One region of the Brevibacillus sp. NRS-1366 genome, then DNA from elsewhere that is predicted to be linked to it. Evidence: riboswitches for the same ligand, from Rfam matches in the RefSeq annotation. Region 1 holds a riboswitch; the other holds the start of a gene.
The links. A riboswitch is a leader RNA that binds a small molecule or an ion and turns the genes downstream of it on or off. The one in region 1 is predicted to bind glycine.

Region 1 (7,592 bases):
GGTCTTCAAATAGAAAAGCGAGCGGCAGCAATAAGATAGTCGCAACGAATAAAACATTACGCATCGCTAGAATGGAAGAAACGGGTGGAAGCTGCTTGATGAGAATCAGCGAAATCGCAAAGCTCATAGATGCCCCGATGAGAGCCACATAACCCATGATGTTTCCCACAAAAGAAAGGGAAGACAGGGTAGGGGCAAACAGCAGGCACAAGCCTCCAAATCCGATGATAATGCCCAACCATTTTTTGAATGGCAGCTTTTCATGCGGTGCCGCTAGTTTCATAAAAATCAGTGTGAAAATCGGCCCGGTGCCGAGCAAAATAGAAGCAGTGCTGCTATTGATATACTGCTGTCCCCACCCAATCAGGATGAAAGGGACAACTGCCTCGAGGATCCCAATCCAGATAAACAATTTCCATCCTTTCAGGGTTGTGGGGACCTTTTCTTTGTTTCCGCCAAACAAATGCAAAAGGGCAAGTGTGAGGGTGCCAAGTAAAGCTTTGTAAGCAGCTAACGTAATCGGTGTAATCGAGGTGATCACGAGGTCGACAAAGAAAAATTGCGACCCCCAAATGATCCCGATCCCGAGCAAAAGCAAAACATTTATCTGATTCATGATCAAAAGTCCTCACTTGAAATATTTTTATAACAGATGTCCGGGACATATATGGAATGCTTTTATCTGGCGCCTTGCCATCATAGTAAAGCGAGTGGGGGGAGGCTTCAATCAAGAAAAAGGGCATCTGTATCGGTACAGATGCAACTGGGGCTGGAACGAGGAAATAAAAAACCACCCCGCTCTCACTTCTATCAGTGAAAACAGGATGGCTTGTACGTTGCCTTTTAATTTTCTGCTAAATTTCGTTGCTCCACTTGATTTGAGGCCGGGGCCGGCTTTCGCAGCTTGTAAATCACAACCAAGAGAAGGAACCAAACCGGAGTGATAAACAAGGCAACACGAGTATCATCTGCAAGAGCAAGCACGACCAGAATGAACACCAGGAAGAGAAGGATCAAGTAATTGGAGAAGGGATAGAGCGGTAATTTAAACTTGCTCGCTTTCGCCAGATCTGGTCTTGTTTTGCGATATTTCAAATGGCTGATCACCGTAATTCCCCAAATAAAGAGGAAGCAGACTGTTGAGACGCTTGTGATCAGTGTAAATACTCCTTCGGGCATGACATAGTTCAAAATAACAGCAATGAGAATGACGACCGTTGAAAAGAACAAGGCGTTGGATGGTACTTTCCCTGAGGTAAGCTTTGTAAAGGACTCAGGTGCATTCTTGTCTTTGGCAAGTGAGTATACCATCCGGCTTGTACTGAAGATGGCGCTGTTACAGGCCGAAGCTGCCGAGGTCAGGACGACAAAATTGACGATACCAGCCGCTGCAGCGATACCAACTGCGACGAAGACTTGAACGAAAGGGCTTTCCATTGGATTGATGGCGTTCCACGGATAAATGCCCATAATGACGATCAGTGCGCCAATGTAGAAAATTAAGATTCGAATCGGGATGTTGTTGATTGCTTTCGGAATAACTTTTTCTGGGTTTTCAGTTTCACCTGCTGTAAGTCCTACAAGTTCGATACCAACAAAAGCAAACACGACCATCTGGAATGAAAGTAGGAATCCATTTATTCCATTCGGGAACATGCCGCCGTGGTTCCAGAGATTCGAGAAGCTCGATGCGCCTGAATTCGTGGAAAAGCCTTTTATAATCATGAAAACACCGATCACGATCAATGCTAGAATGGCGATGACTTTAACTAAAGCGAACCAGAATTCCATTTCGCCAAAAAGCTTTACGGTTGCTAGATTCATAATGAGCAAAATGACAAGCGCAATTAATCCAGGCATCCACTGCGGTACTCCAGGGAGCCAATACTGCGTGTAGAGACCAACTGCCGTCAGGTCGGCCATGGCGATGGAAATCCAGCAAAACCAGTAAGTCCATCCGGTAATAAATGCCGCCATATTGCCTAAATAATCTCTGACAAAGTCTACAAAAGTATGATAGTTTAGATTGCTTAAGAGTAGTTCTCCAAGTGAGCGCATGATTAAGAAGCAAATGACGCCTGTAATCAAGTATGCAAATAGAATAGAGGGTCCTGCTAAATGGATCGATTTTCCCGCACCGAGGAATAACCCCGTTCCGATGGCTCCGCCAATCGCGATTAATTGGACGTGCCTGTTTTTTAGACCTCTATCTAGTTTTTGGTCTTGCATATGATCCCCCACTTTCAACTTTTCTAAACACTTTGCAATTTCATTGATTTGATATATGTTAATAATAAATATAAATCAAATAATTGCAAATTAAATTTCCAATAAAAGTTATTTTACCGTCCGTTTTTTATTGGTAAAAACGCTTACATTTTTGAAAATAATAAACATTTTGTTCAATCTACGCTGAATTCCCTCCTTTCTGATTTTATGGTTCCTATTTTTCGCCAATAAAAAAAGGCATTGAAAAATAGGGATGCTCCTATTTTTCTCTGTCCTTTTACCTGAGAGTATAACTCCTTTGGTGGCCAGTGGCTCTCTCCAGAGATGCGTCCTATTGCGGTCCTTTTACCTGAGAGATTTGCCCTAATGATCAGGGTTTGCTCCTTCGGTGCTAAACGATGTGTTTAGTCTCTCCCGCAATATTCATCCGCTTATGCAGTTATGGAGTTCATATGCGTCTCTTACATATTAATTTCTCGCAAGGAGCTTGTCAATTAAAAATTGTGAATTAAATAACTATTCGAAAAATGATTCATTATCTATTTAAACTTACAGCTAAACGAAAAGAAAAAGCAGCATAGACAAAAGTCTTTGCTGCCTAAACGTTCCCTATAACAATCCATCCTTATTCTACAAAAAGCGAGACCTGTTCAAAGCCCTCATCGGAGATCCGAATCAATCCCGTATCGGAAATATGTAGCGTAGGGATGACGACCAGGGCGAGCAGTGACAACGTCATGAAGGCGTAATTCATCGTGCAGCCTGCCTGAGCGAGCGCGCGGCTAATCTCCATGACATACGCTTTGATCACATTTTACTTTCGATGATCGATCAGCTTTCCGAAAAGGTGCGCATCAAAAAAGAGCGATTCCTGCTTTTCGGTTTTTCCGGGGGCGGCCATTTTGCCCATCGCTTCTACTATTTGCACCCCGAGCGTCTTTTGGGAGTTTCGATTGGCGCGCCTGGCATCATTACTTATCTGGATTCATCCAAACCGTTTTATGTGGGGACGAAAGATTTGGAGGAAGTGTTTGGCAAAAAGCTGTCTCTTGAGGAGATGCGGCGCGTTTTTGTGCAGATGGTCATTGGCAGCGAAGACAACGAAACATGGGAGATCAACAATAAAGCCTCCGCCCATTGGATGGAAGGGACGGATGCGTATGGTCAGACACGGCTTGCGCGACTCGGCGCCCTGAGAGACAATTTTGAACGGGAAGGCATTCGTGTTCGCTATGATGTAGTTCCTGGCGTTGCTCACGATGGGGGCAAGGTTCTAGCAGAAGTAAAAGATTTCTTTACCCACGTTCTAGCAAAATCAAAAGATAATGGTCGATGAAAGCCCAAGGAGGAGTATAAGCATGAATCAAAAAACCTTTCCGTTTTATCGGTTTGAAGGCACCCATCGTGAAATCGGCAGACAGTATGGCGAGGCTTGCGCGGACTTGATACGAAAGCATCGTGATTATGCATTGGCACGTCTGGAATCCAAGGTGAAGATCCCGTCCATAGGGGCATTGGAAGAGGCAGCCCTGCATTACAGGGAATACGTAATGAAATACGCCCCCTACTTTGATGAAGAAATCCAAGGACTCTCGGAGAGCACTGGCCTCACCCTTGGAGAGGCTTACTTGCTTCAACTCCGGGCAGAGCTTTACAACGAATTTGATTCCAATGACGAATGCACGACCTTCGCGATTCAGACGGAAGCGACAGCAGATGGTACACCCCTGATTGGACAAAATGCTGATCTGCCGAATTTTTACTCTGAAATCGGGATTGTCGCTGAATTTGTACCCGACAATGGTCACACATGTCTGATGCTCACTCCGGCAGGCCAGATTTCGTACATCGGCATCAATAAGCACGGACTTGGTGTTTTTGCTAATTTTCTCACGTGCGACGGGTGGAGAGTCGGGTTTCCGCGTTATCTTCTCTCTAGATTGGCATTGACCAAAGAGACAGTCCCGGAAGCGATTGCCCTGGTACGCAGTGTTCACCGCGCATCTTCTCGCAATTTGATCATGCTGGATAAAAAAGGGAACGCAGCTGATTTGGAAACAACACCGACTCGCGATATGCTCATCGAGCCGTCTCATGGGCTGTTGGCGCATTCCAACCACTACATCGGTCAGGAGCTTATGGCAGAGGAGAGACTGACAGGAGCTCATCTGGACAATTCGCAGACACGCTATGCTCGTATGCGCAGCCTGCTGGAGGGCCACCATGGCCAGTTGGATGCGCAGGCGATGCAGAACATTTTGCGTGATCGTGGAAGCGAGCCGTATCCACTGTGCAGAATGCCCGGTGACGATGGAACGGATTCCATTACTTTTGCCTCGGTCATTGCCGAACCAACCAAAGGACAGCTATGGATCGCGATTGGTCCTCCTAATCAATACGAGTACAAGTGCTACTCTTTTTCCTCCTAATAAAAGGAAGCATTTCATGTTACAATGAGAGGAGAGACTAGGGTGCCGATTGATCCGCAAGTGAAGGACTTGTTGCAAAGGCTGGAGAGAGCTGGCGGTGAGCCATTGTATAAGCTGTCTCCAGAGGAAGCACGCAGGGCATTAGCAGCTTCCAGAGCGAGTATAAACGAAATCGTTTCATCCGTTGCTTCGGTGGAAGATGTCGAAATAGTCAGTCCGGATGGAGGGATTCCTCTTCGAATCTATACACCGGCGGGGACCGGACCATTTCCGATCCTCGTCTTCTTTCACGGCGGTGGGTTTGTACTGGGCGATTTGGAAATGGTCGATCGGATGTGCCGATTCTTTTCAGACAAGGCAAAATGCCTGGTCGTCTCTGTCGCCTACCGGTTAGCCCCAGAGCATAAATTTCCCGCGGCCGTTGAGGATGCTTCTTTCACCGTCAACTGGGTAGCAGAAAATGCAGCGAGGTTGAACGGAGATCATGCGAGATTGGCTGTAGGGGGAGAAAGCGCGGGTGGAAATCTGGCAACGGTCGTCTCTCAGCTTGCACGGGATACAGGTGGTCCGTCTCTCGTGTTTCAACTGCTCATCTATCCGGTTGTCCGATTTGACTTTGCTACCCCTTCCTACGAAGAGCATGGACATTCCAACAATTTGACGATAGATGAAATGAAGTGGTTCAAGGAGCATTATTTAGAAAGAGACCAGGAGAAACACCCTCTTGCCTCGCCCCTGTTTGCTCCGGATTTAAGCAACTTGCCGCCTGCCCTGGTCATAACAGCTGAGTACGATCCGCTCCGAGATGAAGGGGAGGAGTATGCCGACAGACTGCGTTCATTTGGTGTACCTGTGACCGGCATACGATATCAGGGTATGGTCCACAGTTTTCTCAATTATTCAGGTGAAGTAGAAGAGAGCAAGAAGGCTCTGGAAGAGATTTCTGAACAATTGCGGCAGGTATTTGGAACATAAGCATCAATCACAAAAAGAGGGAGGATCCCATGAAAGCACACGCTGCATCCATTGAAGCCATACTCATTGCAGACAATCCCGATACATTCGTCACACGCCGTATCCCAGAGACGAAGCTGGAATTCGGAGGCATTCCGGGCGACCGGCATTTTGGCGTGACCTTCGGGGCGGACTCCCGTCAAACGATGTATCCGCGCGGAACAGAAATCTTGAATCGCCGCCAAATCACGGTTGTGTCACAAGAGGATTGTGCCATTATCGCTGAAAACTTACGGGTTCCGTTTATCTTGCCCGAATGGCTAGGGGCGAACCTGTTGATAAGCGGTTTTCCAGATTTGACAAGCCTGACGATGGGCTCTCGCATTTTATTGCCTGGTGGAGCGGGGCTTATCTGTATGGGAGAGAATCTCCCGTGCGTTCATCCGGGAGAAGAAATCCAAAAAAATCATGATGAACAGGTGCATCCGAAATTGGCCGCACGGTTCGTGAAAGCCGCATTTAAGCGAAGAGGGATTGTCTGTGCTGTCGAATGTCCGGGAACGATCAAGCAAGGGGACCAGGCTCAGATTCTGGTGAATAACTTTACGAATCCGATGCAGTAAGCCACGGAGTCATTACCAATGAAAACGCACCTCACCATCAAATACATCAAAATTTCTTCCTACATAAAGCTGTGCGTGCTAGCAGCGCTTTCGATCGGGATTGTGGATGGAATCATTCGCTTTTTGTTCAGTGTCGCGGTAGGGAGCGTAGAAAGTGCCGAAGCGCAGATCGTAAATCTGAATCTGACAGGGATGCCTGCAGGTCTTCTGATGGCTCTGGCTGTCCCAATGATGTATGCATTCTCAGCTTTGATGTTCAGTTTGATTTCGTACTTCCCGTTTATCTATTTAACCGCAGAAGACTCCCACCTCTATAGGTGGTGAGATGAATGCGGTTTTTTTGCTTCTAGAACATACGTTTCCTATCGTGTGGTAAAATGAGGAATAAGGAGGTGATACGAAAATGAAGCTGACCTATAAATGGATTCCACGAATCAGCGAGAAACAACGCTTTCTTTTGGAGGATTTGGCCTTTCATACAACCAAGCTCAATAACATCGCCAACCACCTTTGTCGGGAAGAGGGATTTCGTTCCTACGTAAAACTGGAAAAGGAACTAAGGTCCAATTGGCACCGGGAGTACCTCCATTCGCATACCTATCAGCACTGTTTGAAGATGGTAGAACAGAACTGGAAGAGTTTTTTTGCTTCCAGCAAAGACTATCAGAAGAATCCCCATAAATACAAAGGTGTGCCTCAACCTCCCAAATATAAGCATATTCAGTATCACAAAAACGAAATCATATTCACCAATCTCGCCATTCGTGTACAAGGGAACTTGCTTAAGCTGTCGCTGGCGAAAAAGATGCAGGAACGTCATCAGGTTGACAGTTTGGATGTTGTCATCGATCCTGACAACATGCCCGTTGACGTAACCACCCTTCAACAAATTCGTTTTCAGTGGCGGCAAGTCTTTCGTACATGGGAGATGGTGATCATTTACAAAAAAGAGGAACAAGAACTCCCGGAACACTTCAGCAACATCATGTCCATTGACCTTGGAGTAAATAATTTGGCTGCACTCACGTTCTTGGAAGGCGAAGACAGTTATCTGATCAACGGGAAGCCGCTAAAGAGCAAAAACAGCTACTACAACAAAGAGATCGCTCGCCTTACTTCGATTGCGATGAAACAAACGGGAAAGAGCGAGGGATTTGTTCGTACGTACCGGATTCGTTCTTTGCAAGGGAAGAGGAATCGCTATATCCACAATTTTCTACATCAAGCGAGTCGAAAAATAATGGATCTGGCCATAAAGCATCAGTGCCATACCATCGTAATAGGCGATATGAAAGACATTAAACAAGAAAACCCGGTCAAATCGTTTGTCCAGATTCCACATGCACGATTGGTTGAT
Region 2 (7,592 bases), on a different contig from region 1:
TCAGACAATAAATCATGGCAACGAAAAAGACTCCCGCCATGACTACAGGAAAATCTCGATTTAACAATGCCTGCATAAGCAGCTTGCCGATACCTGGCCAGGCAAACACGACTTCCGTGATGACCGCTCCTCCCAAAAGCACTCCCAAATCCAGCGCGACGAGAGTAATGATCGGGATCAGCGTGTTTTTAAACGCATAGCGGAACAGGATGCGAGATACTGGGATGCCTGACGATCTCGCCGTTCGAATGTAATCTTTACGCAGGACGTCCGCCATCGTCGATCTGGTAAACCGGGCAAATCGGGCAATGCTGTATGCAGCCAAAGTTACAGCCGGAAGGACCAAGTGAACGGTTGAACCTCCTCCGCCCGAAGGCACCCATTTTAAATGCGCCGCAAAGATAAAGATAAGGATCAGCCCCAGCCAAAAGCTCGGAATCGCCTGACCAAGCACGGTCATGCTTACACCCAAATAATCGAGCAGCGAATTTTTTTTGTATGCCGTAATGATTCCGATGGGTATGGCAACCACCAAGGACAATCCCAGCGCTGTAAAGGCTAATTGAAAGGTTGCCGGAAGTCTGGCCAGAATCATTTGCAAGGCATCCTCCGAAGTCCGCAGCGACTGGCCAAAATCACCTTGTATGGCATTGGTCATAAACTCCGTATATTGAATCAGCAGCGGCCGATCAAATCCAAGCAAATGACGGTACTCTTCGATTTGTTCACGCGAAGCGTCGGCGGGGAGAAACAGAGCAGTGGGGTCCCCTGCCAATCTCACAAGGAAAAACACGGCAGTTAAGGCAAGCAAGACGACAATGATCATCTGACTGCCTCTTTTAATCACGTAATCAATCATCTGTTCCTCCCAGGACATTTTTATTTATGGATTCTTCCATCCACTCTATCTGCCATACACTCATGTCACTAGGCCAACAGCTTGAGCGCGGAATGGACAAACAGCTTTACGCCATTGGGCAATGCGTCCTCATCAACGGTAAACTTGGGGTGATGGTGCTCATAGGTAATTCCTTTGTCCGGATTGCCAGCCCCGATAATAATGTAGGTACCAGGTGCTTTATCCACATATGCAGAGAAATCTTCTCCACCCATACAGGGGGTAAACAGCTCCAGAGCTGATTGCCCAAACAAATCAATAATCGATTCTTCGAGCTGTGCGGTGATCTTGTCATCATTAATAACTGGACTGTAGCCGTTTTCATACTTGAACTCATAGGTAGCCCCGTGTGCCTCGGTGATGCCCCTAGTCACTCGCTCCAACAGTTGCGGCACGGTCTTTCTGATCATTGGATCAAAGCTTCTTACTGTCCCGCACATATAAACAGATTCAGGAATGACGTTGTGGGCTGTACCCGCGATAAATTGAGTTACCGAAACAACCAGATTCTCCAACGGATCTGTATTGCGCGAAACGATGTGCTGGATATTTGACACCAGCTGTGCAGCAATCGCCACCGAATCGGCTACCTTATGTGGATGGGCAGCGTGGCCGCCTTGACCGCAGACGGTAATTTCGAAGGTATCTGGCGCTGCCATCATTGCACCATACGTGATTCCGTACTTGCCGATCTCCATCGTGGACAGGAGATGAGCGCCAAGCACCATGTCCACTCCATCCATGACGCCTGCCTCCACCATTTCTTTGGCACCACCCGGAAAAAGCTCTTCTGCATGCTGGAATAGAAATCTGACCTCTCCCTTGATCGTGTCCTGCATTCCGGACAGAACCTTGGCAGCAGCCAAGAGCATCGCTGTATGCCCGTCATGTCCGCAAGCATGCATCACACCAGGTTTTTGCGAGACATATTCAAACGTATTTTCTTCCTGAATCGGCAGAGCATCCATATCTGCGCGAATCGCCAAAACTTTTCCCGGCGTCCGGCCAATCAACCTGGCCATTACACTCGTTCTGGTTGGCCTAGATACGGCCAAATTTCCAAATGAACAGAGCGTGTCATACACAAAATTTGAAGTTTCGTCCTCCTGAAAGGATAGCTCTGGGTGCTGATGCAGATAGCGCCTCCACTTGATTACATCCTCTTTGATTTGTTCGGTTACGACTTCATTAACCATCGGTTCCATTTGTTGCCCCTCCTTTTTTCGTGATGTGAGACAGTATGTCAATATTCGGCTGTTACCTCGTTGAGTGTGATGCGGTATGTCTGACGAGGTCGGCCTTTCGCATACGGTTTTTCCTCACCCATCTCTTGCAAATAGTTCATCTCTTTTAGCCTTTTTAATAGATTACGTGCTGTTCTTGGTGTCACGGAAAGACTATGTGCCAAATCCTCTGCAGAAAAGCGCGCTTGTTGTTGGGAGAATTTTAATAATTTGCTGACTGTCTCGACACTCAGGCCAGTCTCTTCAGAGAGCTGCTGAATGATCGGGTTGTCAGTCTTATGGACATACTGCATTGCTTCGCCCCTACCAAGCGGGCCCACGACTTTGCCATCCTCCCGAACCAGAAAGCCGCAATCCCCGCCGCGTTCTCTTGCTCTCTCCAAGGCTCGCTTGGCATTATTTTGAGCTGCCAGCGTTGTTGGACCGACCCCAAACCCTACACTGATTTGAATGGAGAGCCGATCCTTCAAGTCCTGCAGAATCGGCACCTTCACCCATGTCCGCACCGTCTCCTCGACAGCGCCGCGGTTTGCGTACATTAACATTTCCGAAGCAGAGAGCGCCACGACGGAAGCATTATTATTGCGGGAAAAGTCAAGTACTTCACGGTGAAAGTCAAGTCGCAATTTTTCCATTTCATAGTTAGTATCAAACTCGGTGCGCGTCGGTATCTTGTGATAATCATCAATGGAGAAAATCCCTACCGCTACCTGTGACTCCAGGTTCTTACTGTTCTCACCAAGCAGCGAAGCTCGCAGGATTCCTTGTCTGATATTGAACTTGGTAGGCAGCACATAGGTACATGGAATCTGTTCCTCCTGCAAAACCCGATAGACAGACAATCTGCAGGTAACCACATGGTCAATTTTTTGCTCTCTCCATAGCTCTTGGAAGTACGAAATGATCGCCTCTGCGGGCTCGTCCGGTTGAAACTCTTTTACATAAACCTGATTAAGTGGTGTGTCTAATTCGGCAAAGATCTCATCCACTGTCTCCTGTCGAAAAGTATCCAAGCCGAGCCTGCTGTAGCCTTGTGAGGCCCCCTCTTCCCATTTGAGCAGCCCCTTCATCACCTCAGCATGGGAGTAATCAATGTAAACCATTGGCTTATGCTCGGGAATCAACCCCTTGTTTTTCCAGTAGCTTATCGCTCCACCAAATACAAGGACGTCCAAATATGGCAGGTTCTCTTTAATCAAATCAGAAATTTGGTCCTCCGGTTTATACAGCAGGACTTTAAACCGAATGGAGTCAAACTCTTGCAAAACATTTTCAAATAATGGTTTTGCTACCAGGGGGACGATTACGCCAATTGTGACATGTGTTTCCATGAACTCCTCCTTCGTTAAAGGAAATTTCCTTATATGCACCATAAATTGATGATAATGAGATGTTACGATTATTCAGTCTATTTTGTCAATATGGAATTTTGTCATATCATCAAGTTAGAAGCTAAATGACTCATAGAAAAACCCTTGCCGACGTCAAACAGACGTCCGGGACAAGGGCTTCAGGTTTTTCGGTTTATTATTTGAGCTTCAGCTTTCATTCAGATGCAGTCGTTCCTCTTGATTTTTCAGGTGTCTTTTCCGGGACGCTCTTCCGAATGCATAATAATATATCAATCCCATCAGTGCCCACGCTATACCTACGATAATGATTTCCAAACCAGAAAAGAGAATCGCCAGCGAATACAGCACAATCCCGAGAATGGGCATTACAGGATATAGCGGTACACGAAAGGGTCTGTTCATTTCCGGATGCTTCCGACGAAGGTAAAGCAACAGGATGCATGCCATGATGTAGCTGACAGCATAGCCGAATACGCCGAGAAATCCTGCCCATTCCCACGCCCGCTCCGTAATGCTCGGAAGAATGGATACGGCAATCATGGAGAACCCGGTAAAATAAAGTGCGCCTTTTGGAATGTTGTGCTTTTCATCCACCTTGGCAAATACTTGACTGAACCACCCTTCCCGAGCCATCGCATACATAATCCGCGTCTGTCCCATTACACCACCGTTAACTGTACTCATCGAGCCGGCAAAGCTTTGAATCGACAACCAAGCCAAACCAATACCACCAAAAATCAAGCCTCCCGCTTTAATTAAAGGCGCGTTCGTAGACAATTCAGCAGCGGGCAACAGTCCAAAGAGAACAGTAGCAAATCCCCCAAACAGAATAGTCAAAAATGAAGCAGCGCCAATAAGTGCTTTCGGGATATCTTTTTCCGGGTTTTTGGATTCCTCAGCCAACGTTGCTACAACCTCAAAACCACAAAAGGCAATGATGACAAATGGCAATGTCTTCATTAACGGCATGAACGTACCGTTTGGCGCAAAATTCATGTAGAATTCCGGATTGATCTGCCCAATCCCCAACAGAATAAAAGTAGCGGAAGATAAAATGAGGATAATGCCAAATCCTGCTTCGATAATCGTAGACAGCTTTACACCTACATAGTTGAACACCAAAAACAAAATCGCGGTCGCTAAAGCACCAGCCCATTCCGGGATCGTCGGCACTAATTCATGAAGGTAGATACCAACCGAAACAAGCTCGACATTCAACCCAAATAGAAGTGCAAACCAATATATCCAGCCCACCATGAATGAAATGGGATGATCGTTCCCGAACGATTGTTTGGTATACTCCCAGATCCCCCCACATTTTGGGAACATTGTCGCTAGCTCGGCGAAGACAAATGCAGAGGCAAAGGTCGCCAGCCCGCCAAATACCCAATAAGAAACCAGTGCGAGGGGACCTGCCGCTGTAGCTGCCCCTCCCACTCCAATCATAAATCCTGATGCCACAACAGTTGCATAGCCCGTCAGCATCAATAGCCATCTGCCTAAAACACGATTTAGCATTTCATTTTTCCTCCTCTCTCTGTTTGAACACGACCATTTTTGTTGCAGGTTGTAACCGTATTACGCCAAAAACCACTGGGGCAGTTCCATGCGAGCACGAATCACCAGGAACTTCCAGACCGCAGATGACATTCGCGAAGTCAGTCCTGGGGTATCGATGTGAAACCAGAGGTCAGTGTAAAAGAAAGTTCCACATGACCTCTGGTTACATTACGTTAGATTAAAAAATAGCTTCTCTTAAATTCTTACCTTGGTTGGATGGTAATAAGGCTTACTGCCAAAACTCGTCATCAATAGTTCATACGTATCCACTCTGCGGTCTCTGAGCATCGGCCAAATTTGGCGTACTTTTCTGTTTTGTTCCAAGTCAATCTCGGCAATGAGTACCTCATCGGTTTCTGCATTGGCCATTTCTTGGATGTGTCCCCATGGATCAATAACCAGACTGGATCCCATATAGTGCATATCATCTTCTATGCCGACCCGATTGCAAAATGCTACCCAAACGCCATTATGTATGGCGTTGGCTTTTTGCATGGTGCAAAGAGCTTCAAAAATGGTTCCACCTATGTGATCTGTTGGCGGCAAACCATCAATATACATTTCCACTGTAGGTACCAGAATCAAATCAGCGCCACGCAATGCTAAAGAACGCGTAACTTCGGGGAACCAGGCATCATAACAAATGGCAATTCCTATATTTCCCGCTGCTGTTTCATAGACTGGGTAGATTGTATTTCCAGGACCATAATAAAACTTTTCATTAAAACCTTTGTTTTCAAAGGTATGAACCATCCTTGTGGTTCCGAGCAATGTGCCGTCTGCATCAATGCAAACTGCGCTGTCATAGTACTCGCCAAGAAAGCCTTCTTCCATATAACTCGCCACAATGACAATATTCTTTTCTTTTGCTTTTTGGCACAGAAACTCTGATATAGGTCCTGGAATGGATTCGGATGATTGAAATTTTGAAACGTCATGCGGATGTTTAGGGAAAAACAGCTCAAATCCGATTTCCGGGAATAGGATTAATTTTGCACCTTTTTCGGCTGCTTCATCAATTTGAGCAGCGGCTTTTTTTAAATTATCGCTCATAGAAGGTAGTGCGCTAAGTTGACCCAATGCAATTTTCTTTTTCATTTCCATTTTGATTCTCCCCTTTTTTATAATGGTTAAAAGAATATAAGAAAATGAACGAATGAAAAAACAAATTTTGTGCTATTAAGTCCTCCTTTCCTTTATAATGAATTCGCTTTCGTGTTCATCACCTCCCTAAATACAGCTATCCGATCTAGGTTAGCGCCAGATAAAATTTGTACAAGCCCAACACCACTAACCATTTGCTTATCTCGGCGGTGATCTCGCCGCATCTTTCATTGATAGAGCGCTTCCAAATAATTTTTGTCTCAGCTCTTTCATGCTCCTCCACATATCGCAATCCCCCATTTTTTCGCTCATCGTCAACACCCTCTTTGAATGCATAAATTACCTTTACTCCCTAAAGAAGAGCGATGCTTGTCCAATTTTTTCATCTTCTTCTACAACCGCATGGACGTCGGGAAGTGACACCTCCGTATGTTTTTTGGATGCGCAAAAAAGGACAGAGAGCCGGCTAATCGCCGTATTCTCTGTCCTGGGTACCTGAGAGTTTAAACGCTCTATTCGACCGTCCTTACCCCTTTGGTGGCTGTTCGCTCTCTCCAGAGTCGCGTCGGATGGCGGTTCTTTTACCTGAGAGATTTGTCTTCGGCTGGCTGGCCGTCGACTTGCTCCTTCGGTGCCCGGTGGTCCTTGTCTTTCGCTCGGGTCTCTCCCTGCCATCGTCATTCGCTTATCAATTTGCGTAATTCATGTATTACACACCTTGTGTATGCGCGAAACAAATAAGTTCGAAAATTCTGAACCAAAAATCAATACTATATCTTCCCCGCGGCCTTGCTTTCATTGACTACGGCAGCTGAATCTGCAGATGGTCGTTACGGGAGAGATCTCTTTACTTATACCCAAATCTTTAAATATTTCTGAATAATTACGATTCCTTCTGTCCTGCAAATTTATTAATTTCTATCACTATGATAAAAGTAACCTGATGAAAAAACACCATCCAATCAACGAGTTATTTTAACCATCCAATTGAAATGGACGACTTGTAGTCGAACAGCACCGCGTGCTTGCTAAAGAAACGACAACCGATGAATTAGCCGGTTGCCGTTTCTTGGTCTTGATTACGCAAAGCTTAGTACCTACGGAATATTACTATGCTTTATAAGCATATGACCCGAAATCTAAAAACTACAAGCGATATCGCTGATAGATTACTTTACTCGTTTGGAAAGTGGATGATCTTCTTTAAGTTCTAGCAAATCCCATAGGTTTCCATATAGATCCTTAAATACCGCAACCATCCCGTACGATTGATCTTGTGGCTCTCTCACAAATTCTATTCCTCTTGCGATCATTTCATTATAATCTCTCCAAAAATCATCAGTGTTCAAAAATAGAAAAACTCTACCGCCAGACTGGTTACCGATAAATGGCTCTTGTTCAGGTTTGGATGCTCTAGAGAGTAATATTGTGGTG

Region 2: another riboswitch for glycine. It lies ahead of ACIFQN_RS22665 (nitrilase-related carbon-nitrogen hydrolase); the one in region 1 lies ahead of ACIFQN_RS01325 (amino acid permease).

Annotation. Positions count from the first base shown of each region.
Region 1 covers NZ_JBITPN010000002.1:126,655-134,246, forward strand. The annotation lists gene ACIFQN_RS01320 (DMT family transporter) at 1-616, opposite strand, end outside; gene ACIFQN_RS01325 (amino acid permease) at 844-2,229, opposite strand; glycine riboswitch at 2,496-2,554, opposite strand; glycine riboswitch at 2,557-2,656, opposite strand; partial or broken gene ACIFQN_RS01330 (adenine deaminase C-terminal domain-containing protein) at 2,855-3,022, opposite strand; gene ACIFQN_RS01335 (hypothetical protein) at 3,077-3,565, shown strand; gene ACIFQN_RS01340 (C45 family autoproteolytic acyltransferase/hydolase) at 3,588-4,658, shown strand; gene ACIFQN_RS01345 (alpha/beta hydrolase) at 4,701-5,633, shown strand; gene ACIFQN_RS01350 (MOSC domain-containing protein) at 5,663-6,235, shown strand; gene ACIFQN_RS01355 (hypothetical protein) at 6,254-6,559, shown strand; gene ACIFQN_RS01360 (RNA-guided endonuclease InsQ/TnpB family protein) at 6,639-7,592, shown strand, end outside.
Region 2 covers NZ_JBITPN010000025.1:111,006-118,597, forward strand. The annotation lists gene ACIFQN_RS22645 (ABC transporter permease) at 1-859, opposite strand, end outside; gene ACIFQN_RS22650 (amidohydrolase) at 928-2,094, opposite strand; gene ACIFQN_RS22655 (hypothetical protein) at 2,142-3,473, opposite strand; gene ACIFQN_RS22660 (APC family permease) at 3,681-5,012, opposite strand; gene ACIFQN_RS22665 (nitrilase-related carbon-nitrogen hydrolase) at 5,250-6,158, opposite strand; glycine riboswitch at 6,639-6,718, opposite strand; glycine riboswitch at 6,722-6,839, opposite strand; gene ACIFQN_RS22670 (VOC family protein) at 7,328-7,592, opposite strand, start outside.